Regions from separate parts of the Streptomyces sp. NPDC001410 genome, predicted to be linked through region 2. Evidence: riboswitches for the same ligand, from Rfam matches in the RefSeq annotation. Region 2 holds a riboswitch; the other holds the start of a gene.
The links. A riboswitch is a leader RNA that binds a small molecule or an ion and turns the genes downstream of it on or off. The one in region 2 is predicted to bind cyclic di-AMP.
Positions count from the first base shown of each region.

Region 1 (5,726 bases), on a different contig from region 2:
TAGTACACGGGTCCGGTCTATGACCTCATAAGTGGATCTTATGACTTCCCCAGGGGTCTCTTATGGGGGTCGCGTGCCCGGGTTCGCTGCCCGGGGTCTCTTGCGGAGGAGGGCGCGTGGGCGGACACGGGGAGACGACCGTCGTGGTGACCGGCGGCAGCGGCTTCGTCGGCAGTCATCTCGTACGACGACTGCTGGAGCGTGGCTACCAGGTCCGCACCACTGTACGCAGCACCGCGAACGCGGCGAAGATGCGGCCGGTGTGGGTGATGCAGGAGGCGTTTCCGAACCAACTGACGGTGCTCGAGGCGGACTTGCTGAAGGAGGGCTCGTTCGACGAGGCGTTCCGCGGCTGCCCGGTCGTCTTCCACGTGGCCTCTCCGTTCCTCATGCCGGAGCGGATCAGGGACGCCCGGCGGGACGTGGTGGACCCGGCGCTGCTCGGCACCCGCAACGTCCTGGCGAGCATCGAGCGGACCCCGGAGGTCCGGACCCTGGTGTTCACCTCCACCGTGGGCGCGGTGTTCGGTGACTACGCGGACGTCCTGCAGATGGACGGCCAAGTGCTCTCCGAGCGGTACTTCAACACCACCAGCACGGCGGAGAACAACCCCTACCACTACGCCAAGACCGTCGCCGAACGCGCGGCCTGGGACGCCGAGACGGCACAGGACCGCTGGCGCATGGTGTCCGTCAACCCCGGCCTGATACTGGGCCCTTCCCTCACCCCCGCCTCCGAGTCCGGCAGCCTCTTCCTCCTCGACGAGCTGTTCAAGGGCTACTTCTGCTACGGCGCCCCAGACTTCAGCTTCACCACGGCCGACGTACGGGACGTGGCCGACGCGCACATCGCCGCCGCCGAGAACCCCCGGGCCAAGGGCCGCTACATCGTGGCGGCCGAGACGATGACGTCGTTCCACGAGATGGCACGCATCATCCGCACCCGCCACCCCTACGACCCGCGCCTGCCGCGCACCGCGCTCCCGCACTGGCCGGTACGCATCCTGGGGCCCTCCTTCGGCCTCACCCAGGACTACATACGCAAGCACCTCGGCATCCGCTTCCGCGTCGACAACCGCCGCGGCATCGACGAACTGGGGCTCACCTACCGGCCGGTGGCACAGACCCTGCTGGACCACTACGAGAGCTGGCGCGCGCGACGGCGCCGGCCGGGCTGAGGCGGGCGCCCGCCCGCGGCCTCACGCCGGCCGGATCACCCGGTGGATCGCCGCCTCCCCGGCGCCGTAGATCGACTCCTCGCGGATGTACGACCCCGGGCCCGGCGCATGGATCATCATTCCGTCGCCGGTGTGCAGGCCCACATGCCGGTCGTCGTCGAAGAAGAGGACGAGGTCACCGGGTTCGAGAGCGGCCAGCGTGACCGGCGCGCCCCCGAGTGCCTGCTGGTGCGCGGCCCGCGGCAGCGTGACCCCGGCCGCCTTCCATGCCGCCTGGGTGAGGCTGGAGCAGTCGTACGAGTCCGGCCCCGTCGCACCCCACACACACGGCTTCCCGATCTGCGCCCGAGCGAAGGCGATGGCCTTCTCGGCGCGTAGGGCGCGGGGTGACTGGGGGGTGGGGGGTGCGGGTGCGGGTGCGGGTGCGTACGAGCCTGTGTCGGTCGTGGGGGTGGCGGCGACGGTCGTCGGGGTGGTGGTGATGGGTGAGGTGAAGGAGCCGGTGTCGGTGGGGAGGGGGGCGGCTGCGGCTGGGGGCGGGGTGAAGGTGGCGGCGCCGGCGGTCTCGGGTGCGGTGAAGGACCCGGTGTCGGTGATGGCGGGCGCGGCGAAAGCCCCGGTGTCGGTCGGGAGGGGTACGGCGAAGGATCCGGTGTCGACGGTGAGCGGTGCGGCGTAGGCGCCGGTGCCGGTCGGAAGGGGTGCGGCGAAAGCCCCGGTGTCGCTGGGAAGAGGCGCGGCGAAGGAGCCTGTGTCGGTTGGAAGAGGCGCGGCGAAAGCCTCAGCATCGGTCGGAAGCGGTACGGCGAAGGACCCGGTGTCGACGGTGAGCGGCGCGGCGAAGGCGCCGGTGCCAGTCGTCGCAAGGGGCGCAGCGAAGGACCCGGTGTCGGTCGGAAGGGGCGCAGCGAAGGACCCGGTGTCGGTCGGAAGGGGCGCAGCGAAGGACCCGGTGTCGGTCGGAAGGGGCGCTGCGAAGGACCCCGTGTCGGCCGGAAGGCCCGCAGGCAGCGGCGCGGTGAAGGAGCCCGTGTCGGTCAGAGGGGTTGTCGCGGCCGGACGGCTGAAGGGCTCGGTGCCGGCGGGAAGCGCGGTCGCGCCGAGCACGGTGGCCGTCTCCTGCGCCGGGAACACACCGGGTGCCGCCCACTGCGGTGCCCGCCACTGGTCCTCGGTCGGCTGTGGTGCCTGACCCGCCGCGGTGCCCAGGGCGTCCGGCGTGGGAGTGGGCTGGGCGGCCGCGGTGCGCAGGGCGATGCCGCGGGACAACACGTCCCGGGCCGCGGCGAGTTTGCGCCGGTTCTCCGCCTTGGACACGGCTGGGGCAGGACGTCGGGACCCGGTGGCGGGGGCGGGAAGTGCCCGGGACTCCTGCTGCGGGGTCGACGGGGCGGCGGGGAGAGCGGGGAGAGACAGGGCGGCAGGCTGCACCGAGGTGCGGCCCGCCGGTTCCAGCATGGCTCGGCTCGGCAGCTCGGCAGCGGCTCGGCCGGGGAGTTCCAGAGCGGTGCGGTCGGCCGCTACCTCCATGACCCGGCTCGTCAGTTCGGGAAGGGCGCGGCTCGTCAGTTCGGGCACGGGCCGCGCGGTCAGCTCTGCGGCGCCCCCACTCGGCAGCTCCGGCAGCGCACGGGCACCCGTCCGCCCCGAAGGTCCGGCGGGCAACTCCGGCAGACCCCGTCCCGGTGTCCCCCCGTCACCACCGGGGCGATCGCGGTCGGCTCGGTCCGAGGAGCGAGCCGGGGCGGCCTGCCGGTCGGGCATCCGGTCCGCCGGCAGGACCGCGGGTACGGACGGGCCGAGCTTGGCCCGCGCCCCTTCGAACCACTGCTTGGCCACCTCGTCGAGGGCCGGATCCGAGCGCCGGGCCGGCCGCTTGGCCAGCGGAACACCACGGTTCCGTGTCGCCCCCGCCATGGCCCGTGTCGCGTTGAAGTTCCCCGTCTCGTCCTCGGCCCGGTCGTAGAGGGAGTTGATCCGCTGCCGAACCTCGTCGCGGCTGTCCGTCGCCATGAAGGGACGCACTCCTTCCGTGCTCCGCCTACCGAGTCAGCTGTCGGGTTCGGGCGGTCGGTTCCGGAAGGCGTGCCCTACGGCCGCCGCCCGCAAGGGCGTTGGCCGATTCACCCCGAAGTCGGTCGGGTCCCCGGCTCCGGCTGCACTCCACGGTGCACCGGATTCGGCGGAGGCCACGCGGCCCGGCGTGGTTCGCCGGGGGAGCCGTGCGGCCTGGTCGTCAACCTAGCCAATTTGTGTGGCCCGTGTGAAGGTTGAAGTGCGCAATGTCCGATACAGATATGTGATGTTCGTCTTGCCATTCGAGATGAGTCACTCTCCGGGTGGCGCGGTGCCTATGAGATTCTGGTGAATCCTCGGGACGCCTGAACACTCGGGCGCTCGGATCCGTATGGGGCGGGGGATTTCCATGCCGAGCCGCTCGACAGACTCAGAGGTACTTCCGTGGGACGCAACACGCGCAGACGCCCGACCCGTGCACGACGCGCGACCTTCGCAGCGGTCGCCCTGATGCTGGGCGGAGGCGGGCTCGTCGCGGCCAATGTCTACGCCTCGGCCAGCGAGGGCACGTGGGGCGGGGGCGGCGGCACCGACGCGACCGGGCAGGTCCGCTCCGCGGGCATGGCCACGATCGACTGCCCGGACGTCGGCAGCCGGCTGACGACGGTGCCGGACGGCGCCCGTGAGGCCGTCGACGGCGAACTCGCCCAGCTGGACCAGCAGATCGCGGCCGCGTACCAGCAACTCCAGGCGTCGGCCGAGTCCGTCCGCCAGGACCCCACGGCCGCGGACGAGCCCATCATGAACCCGCTGAAGGAGAAGCGGGCGGCCACGATCGAGCGGATCGCCGTCGCCATCGACCAGGTGGGTGACCGGCCGGAAGGACTGGAATCCCTGGCCGCCTGCACCCTGCGCCCCGCCCAGGCCGGCAACGCCGGCCAGGTCGGCGCCGCCCCGAGCGACGGAGCCCAACAGGGCACCGGCCAGGGTCAGAACGGCGCCGGCCAGGGCGGCAACGGACCCGTCGCCTCCGACTACGCGGACATCACCTCCGTACAGCCGAACGTGCCGAACCCGCCCCAGCAGGACGACGCCTCGCGCGGCACGTTCACCTCCGAGTGCGGTGTCAACGCCAACGGGCTGTTCAACTCCGACAACGTGATCGTCGCGCCCGGTGTCTCCAACGGCGCCCACCACTTCCACGACTACATCGGCAACCAGTCCAACAACGCCTTCGCCAGCGACGAGGACCTGGCCGACGCCGAGACCAGCTGTGTGGACCAGGGCGACAAATCCACGTACTACTGGCCGGTGCTGCGGCTGCAGAACGGCAAGCAGGAACGGGACGCCGGCGCCCCGGGCGGCGGCACCGAGGGCAACGCGGGCCAGATCGTCACGGCCAAGCAGGTGACGCTGACCTTCGTGGGCAGCCCGCGCGGCAAGGTCACCGAGATGCCGCGGCTGCTGCGCATCATCACCGGCGACGCCAAGGCCTTCGTCAACGGCCCCGCCAACGCCAACGCCTCGTGGAGCTGCACCGGTTTCGAGGACAGGCAGCTGAAGGACAAGTACCCGCTGTGCCCGTCCGGCAGCGACGTGGTGCGCACCTTCCGCTTCCAGAGCTGCTGGGACGGCCGCAACATCGACAGCGCCAACCACCGCACCCACGTGGCCTTCGCCGGCCCTGACGGCTCCTGCCCCGAGGGCTTCCGGGCGATCCCGCAGCTGGTCCAGCGCATCGTCTACGGCGTTGCCGCGCCGAGCCTGAACGACGGCGGGCGGACGGTGCCGTTCTTCGCGGTGGACTCCTTCCCCGAGCAGCTGCACAAGCCGGTCACCGACCACGGCGACTTCATCAACGTCTTCGACGAGGGCCTGATGCGCGAGATGGTCGACTGCATCAACTCCGGCCGGACCTGCGGAGCCCGCGGCGGTGACGACTCCGGTGCCACCACGGCCCCGAGCCCGAGCGACGACACCGGTGCGACGGACGCCCCGGGCACGGGAACCGGCGGCGCCACGGCCGACCCCGCCACGAGCGCTCCGGCCGACCCCGCCCCGGCCTCCTCCGACTCGACGCAGGAGCCCAGGACCTACACGACGACCTCGCCCGCGAACACCACCAAGCACGACAAGCCCGCCAAGCAGGACAGCCAGTCCACCAAGCAGGACGGCCGGACCACGCAGGACAGCGAGGGCAAGCAGACCGCTCCCGCCAAGGCCGACAAGGCCGCCTCGACCGCACCGTCCGACTCGGGCGCCGGCGAGGTCGGCCAGGCCACCCAGACCCCTGCCGGCGGTCAGGCCGCACAGGCGCAGCCCCCCGCCGGCCAGACCGAACCCCAGGCCGTCCAGGGCGGCCTCGCCGAGACCGGCGCACACCTGTGGCCCGCGGCCATCGGCACGCTGCTGGCCCTTTCCGGCCTCGTCATGCTGCTCCGGGCCAAGCGCCTGCGGTACTGATCGCTACCGACCGCACGTCACGGAACGACGCAACGGCGGCCCCACCCTCCAGCGGCGGGGCCGCCGTTG
Region 1 is NZ_JBIAWE010000003.1:108,773-114,498, forward strand. Features, by position in the region: gene ACFY3C_RS07105 (NAD-dependent epimerase/dehydratase family protein) at 117-1,178, shown strand; gene ACFY3C_RS07110 (NlpC/P60 family protein) at 1,200-3,191, opposite strand; cyclic di-AMP (ydaO/yuaA leader) riboswitch at 3,202-3,373, opposite strand; gene ACFY3C_RS07115 (DUF1996 domain-containing protein) at 3,705-5,657, shown strand.
Region 1: it holds a riboswitch for cyclic di-AMP, as region 2 does, so the genes downstream of both, ACFY3C_RS07110 (NlpC/P60 family protein) here and ACFY3C_RS25900 (M23 family metallopeptidase) in region 2, are expected to answer to the same signal.

Region 2 (5,726 bases):
GGCGGGTGGTCACGGCCTGGCGGGAGCCGGACACCTTCGTGACGGCGGCGGACGGAACCGGGATGCTGCAGAGCGCGGGCGTGGCGGCCGTGGTGCTGCCGGAGTGCGAGGCCCTGGCGAAGGAGCCGAACGCCCACCTGCTGCTCTGAGCGACACCTCACGGATACCTGTGTGCATCGTGTCCCGCGGATGACGTATGCTTGAGACACAACGACGCGGGGTGGAGCAGCTCGGTAGCTCGCTGGGCTCATAACCCAGAGGTCGCAGGTTCAAATCCTGTCCCCGCTACTGAAGACTCAGGGCCGGAATCCAGCAATGGATTCCGGCCCTGAGTGTTTCCCGGCTCCTGCGGCAGAACGCCGAGGCATCCTTCAGCAGAACACCGAGTGGCATACGTCACAGTCGGTCATCCGCTCGGCCCACAGCGGTCGCCCGTCCTCCCCGCTCCCGCCACGCTGGACGCAGGTCAAGGACACAGGAGAAGAGCAGTGCGACCTGGTGAGCTGGAGGAGAGCCCGTACGCCAGGGCCGGCGGCCGACTCCCGCGCGACCCCGCCCCGAACCCCGGCCTCGGCGCGGACCGCGCGCCCCTGCCATCGGACAGACGCCGCGGCCGCCGCCCCACCCCGCGCACCCTGGCCCGCGCCCTGCCCGCCCTCCTGGTCGCCGCCGGGATCGGGTACGACCTGCTCACGCCGCGCGCCTTCACCGCCGTGCCCTTCTTCACGGCCGCCCCGCTGATCGCCGCGCCCCTGTCCTCGCTGCGCACCACGCTCCTCACCGGCCTCGCCGCCCTGGTCGCCACCGTCGTCGTCACCACCCGGACCGGTCCCGCCACGGACGTGCACACGATCACCGAGGTCGTCACCGTGGCCACGGTCGCCGTGCTGGCCGCCGCCATCAACCGCGTCCTGCGCCTCGGCGACCAGCGGCTCGCCTCCGCCCGGGAGATCGCCGAGGCCGCCCAGCGGGCCGTCCTGCCCGAACCGGACGACCGCATCGCCGGCTTCGACATCGCGGCCCGGTACGAGGCGGCGCAGGAGGACGCCTTCATCGGCGGCGACCTGTACGCGGTGCAGAACAGCCCGCACGGCGTACGGCTGGTCGTCGGGGACGTACGCGGCAAGGGCATGGGCGCGGTCGCCGCCGTCGCCGTGGTCATCGGGGCGTTCCGGGAGGCCGCCGAGCAGGAGACCACGCTGGAGGCGGTGGCCGCGCGGCTGGAGCGGGCGCTGGCCCGCGAGGGCACCCGGCGGGACGGGACCGACGCCTTCGAGGGCTTCACCACCGCCGTCCTCGCCGAACTCCCGCACGGCGGCAGCGGCGACGGTGTGGTCCGGATCGTCAACCGCGGCCACCCGCCACCGCTGCTCCTGCACGACGACGGCACCCTGCGCACCCTGGCCGCGCACGAACCCGCGCTGCCGCTCGGCATGGCCGACCTCGGCCGGTGGCCCGACCGCGCGACCGAGTCCGGCTTCCCGAGCGGCGCCACCCTGCTGCTCTACACCGACGGCCTGTCCGAGGCCCGCGACGCCCACGGCCGCTTCTACGACCCCCTGCGCCGGCTCGCCGGACGCCGCTTCCCCGACCCCCGCGCGCTGCTCGGCCGCCTCGCCGCGGAGGTGCGCCGGCACTCCGGAGGCGGGATGACGGACGACATGGCGCTGCTGGCCGTACGGCGGCCCTGACGCCCCGCCAGTGTCACCCAAGGTGATCGGACGGAAGCCCTCCGCATAACATCTGAGACACCATCAAAATTGCCGAGACTCCTGAATGCTGGTCAACTCGCCCGTTTTCCACCGGTCCTGACGCCTACGTCCGCCCCGAAAAACGTTAATGATCAAGCAGAACGGCTTGGAATCTGACGTCCGGGTCTATTAACGTTCGATAACGCAGCGCGGTCGTCCCAGCCGTCACAAGAGGCGGCTCCGTGCGCACGCGCCGAATCCCGCAAGGGAACCGGGGAACCACCACCTTGGGGTGAATCACGCGGATGCCGCCGTGGAAGCACGGCAGGTATACGCGCGTAGGAGACCTTCCTGCTCCGAACCCGTCAGCTAACCCGGTAGGCGAAGGAAGGAAAGGAGTGCGCCTTCGTGGCGTCCAACCGGCCTGCTCCAGAAGCCCCGTTCATGCCGAGCGAGACCGAGACCTTCGGTTACTTCGGCGCTCAGCACACCGACGAGGGCCCCTGGGAGGAGTGGAACCCCACCGAGGAGTCCATCCGGCCGGTACGCGGTCGGCACCGCGTGGGCAAGCAGCGCGGCGGCGGACTCGCCCGCAGCTCCACGGTCCTCGGCGTCGGTGTCATCGCCGCCGTCGGCGCGGGCGGCATGGCCAGCGCCCACACCGGCAAGCCGCCGGTCTCCATCTCCATGCCGGACCTGGACTCCGTCAGCTCCCTGTTCGACGACGGCTCCTCCTCCGACGCGCCCAAGGCCACCACGGCCTCGCTGACCAACGTCGGCACGACCGACGCCGAAAGCGACCAGAGCGACGCGGGCGAGGCCCTGCGCAACCGGATCATGGCCCAGGCCGAGCAGCAGCAGAGCAAGGCCGACAGCAAGGCCACCGCGATAGCGGCGGCCACCGCCGAGAAGCAGGCCGCCGACGCGGCCGCCAAGGCGCAGAAGGAAGCCGCAGCCAAGGCCGCCGAGGCCAAGAAGGCGGCGGAGGCCGCGGCCGAGAAGAAGGCCGAGGAAGAGCGCCTGGCCGCGCTGGCCAAGCAGTACAAGCTGCCGGTCGTCTCGTACACGATCACCGGCACCTTCGGCCAGCCGGGATCGATGTGGTCCTCCGGCTACCACACCGGCCTCGACTTCGCCGCCCCCACGGGCACGCTCATCAAGGCGATCCACAGCGGCACCATCACCGAGGCGGGCTGGGCCGGTGCCTACGGCTACCGCACGGTCCTCACCCTGGACGACGGCACCGAGCTGTGGTTCTGCCACCAGTCCTCGATCAGCGTCTCCGTCGGCCAGAAGGTCAGCACCGGCGACGTCATCGGCCGCGTCGGCGCCACCGGCAACGTCACCGGCCCGCACCTCCACCTGGAGGTCCACCCGGGCGGCCAGGCCACCGGCATCGACCCGATGGCATGGCTGCGCGACAAGGGCCTCGCCCCCTGACACGTCCTTCTCTTGCGGGAACTCGGCACCGGCGGCGGAATGCGATCATCCACCGCCGGTGTTGTCGTAGAGCATGACTTCCCTGCGCACACTCGGCTCCTCCGACCTCCAGGTCTTCCCGCTCGCCCTCGGCGGCAACGTCTTCGGCTGGACCGCCGACGAGGAGACCTCCTTCGCCGTCCTCGACGCCTACACGGCCGCCGGCGGCAACTTCGTCGACACCGCCGACTCCTACTCGGCGTGGATCGAGGGCCACAAGGGCGGGGAGTCCGAGACGATCATCGGCAGGTGGGTCAGGGCCCGCGGCAACCGCTCCGACGTCGTCATCGCCACCAAGGTCAGCCAGCACCCCGAGTACCAGGGCCTGACCGCGGCCAACATCAAGGCGGCCGCCGACGCCTCCCTGCGCCGCCTGGACACCGACTACATCGACCTCTACTACACGCACTTCGACAAGCCCGAAGTCCCGGTCGAGGAGATCATCGGCGCGCTCGACGAGCTGGTGAAGGCGGGCAAGGTCCGGCACATCGCCGCCTCGAACATCTCGGCGGAGCGCCTCCAGGCCTCCCTGGACTTCTCCGACCGCGAGGGCCTGGCCCGGTACGTCGCCCTCCAGCCCCACTACAACCTGGTCTCCCGCGACACCTACGAGGGCCCGTTGCAGGACCTCGCCGCCCGTGAGGGCCTCGCGGCGGTCCCGTACTTCGCCCTTGCCTCCGGTTTCCTCACCGGGAAGTACCGGCCCGGTACGACGGTCGAGAGCGCCCGCGCCGGTTCGGCCGCGAGGCACCTGGAGTCCGAGCGCGGCCAGAAGGTCCTCGCGGCCCTGGACGAGATCGCCGGCGCCCACGAGGCCCCCGTCGCCACGGTCGCCCTCGCCTGGCTGGCCGCCCAGCCGACGGTGACGGCCCCGATCGCGTCGGCGCGGACGGTGGAGCAGTTGCCGGCGCTGCTGGGGGTGGGGGAGCTGCGGCTCACGGACGGGGAAGTGAAGCAGCTGACGGAAGCATCCGCCTGACCCTTATCTCCGCCGCAACGGTGCTCAGCCACGACGGCGCATTCCGGTGGTGCCGAACTCTCCGCAACCGATACGGCTAAGACCGGTACGGGTTGTAGGCGGGGTAGGGTGCCGCCGGACAGCCGTACCAGTAAGGCACCGGCGCTCCGTACAACGGCCGAGCCGGAGCAGCCACGCTCGCCGCATACTCCAGCGCAGGCCGAGCGCAGCGCCTGCGCTGCCACAGCTCGGCGAGCAACTCCTGCTCCCGTACGACGAAGTCGGCCCCGGCCCGCCCCCGCCGCCCCCGGTGCCGCAGGAACGCCAGCGAGGTGGCGTACGCCTCGTACTGCGCGACGGCCCGAGCCGCGGGCCGTCCCCCGAAGTGCCGCCGGGCGTGGTTCCGGGCCATCCGCCGCGCCCGCATCGACCCGAGCACGAACGGCTCGGATGACCCCAGCCACCCGGCGTACACATACGCCGGCAGCTCCTCCCGCACGGTCCGCAGCTCCCGCTGCCGCGTCCAGATCGCGAGCCACGTCAGCAGTCCGAAGGCGGGGACCATGAAGGCGCCGTAGACGGCGAAGAACCCGAACTCGCCGAAGGCCGAGGAGCCGTTCCAGAAGGCGTGCATGCTCATCGCGAGCAGCAGCCCGCCGAGCGGAACCAGGACGCGCCGGGCGTGCTGCCGTTCCGCGGAGAGCGCGGCGATGCCGAAGCCGATGCCGGTGAGCACGGTGAACAGGGGATGCGCGAACGGGGACATCACGATGCGCACGAAGAAGGTGGCGGCGGTGACGGAGGCGATGCCGCGGTCACCGGTGAGCTGGTCGGTCCCGAAGGCCGTGCCCAGGTAGAGGATGTTCTCGGTGAACGCGAACCCGGTTGCGGTGACCCCGGCTATCACGACACCGTCGACGATCCCGGTGAAGTCGCGTCTGCGGAAGAGGAAGACCAACAGCACGGACGCGGCCTTGGCGGACTCCTCCACTATGGGTGCGATCACGGTCGCGCCGAGCGTGTTGGCGCCGGCGGGGTCGGCGGTGGAGGTGGCGATCCACTTCGTGGCGAAACTGTTGGCGACGATGGCGATCAGCGCCGCCGCGCAGGCGCCCCAGGCGAACGCGAAGACCAGATTCCGCCAGGGGCCCGGTTCGACCCGGTCCAGCCACCGGAAGGCGGCTATGAGCCAGGGCACGGGCAGGACGGCGAGCCCCAGCCCGACCAGGAAGCCCTCCGTGCCGGTCTGCCGGCGCACCAGCGCGAGGATGACCAGACCGGACAGCGCCAGCAGCGTGATCAGCGCTCCGTAGCGCGCCCACCGGCGCTGCCACCAGTGCGGATGCGCTCCGCTTCCGGTGCCGGGGGAGTAGGTCGGGTACGGAGGACTGATGGCCACGGCATCGACCCTAACGATGACAGGACGAAGGGGCTGCTACTGCTGCTGATGCGGTACGCGACGAAACAGCAGATCGTTCACCACATGTCCCTTGTCCAGTCCCTGTCCCTCGAAACGGGTCAGCGGCCGGAACTCGGGACGTGGCGAGAAACCGCCGTCGGCCTGGGTGTTCTCGAAGTCCGGATGCGCGGCGAGCACC
Region 2 is NZ_JBIAWE010000012.1:18,844-24,569, reverse strand. Features, by position in the region: gene ACFY3C_RS25915 (dihydrofolate reductase family protein) at 1-149, shown strand, start outside; tRNA gene ACFY3C_RS25910 (tRNA-Met) at 215-288, shown strand; gene ACFY3C_RS25905 (PP2C family protein-serine/threonine phosphatase) at 489-1,691, shown strand; cyclic di-AMP (ydaO/yuaA leader) riboswitch at 1,933-2,092, shown strand; gene ACFY3C_RS25900 (M23 family metallopeptidase) at 2,100-3,131, shown strand; gene ACFY3C_RS25895 (aldo/keto reductase) at 3,205-4,149, shown strand; gene ACFY3C_RS25890 (PrsW family intramembrane metalloprotease) at 4,226-5,527, opposite strand; gene trmB (tRNA (guanosine(46)-N7)-methyltransferase TrmB) at 5,564-5,726, opposite strand, start outside.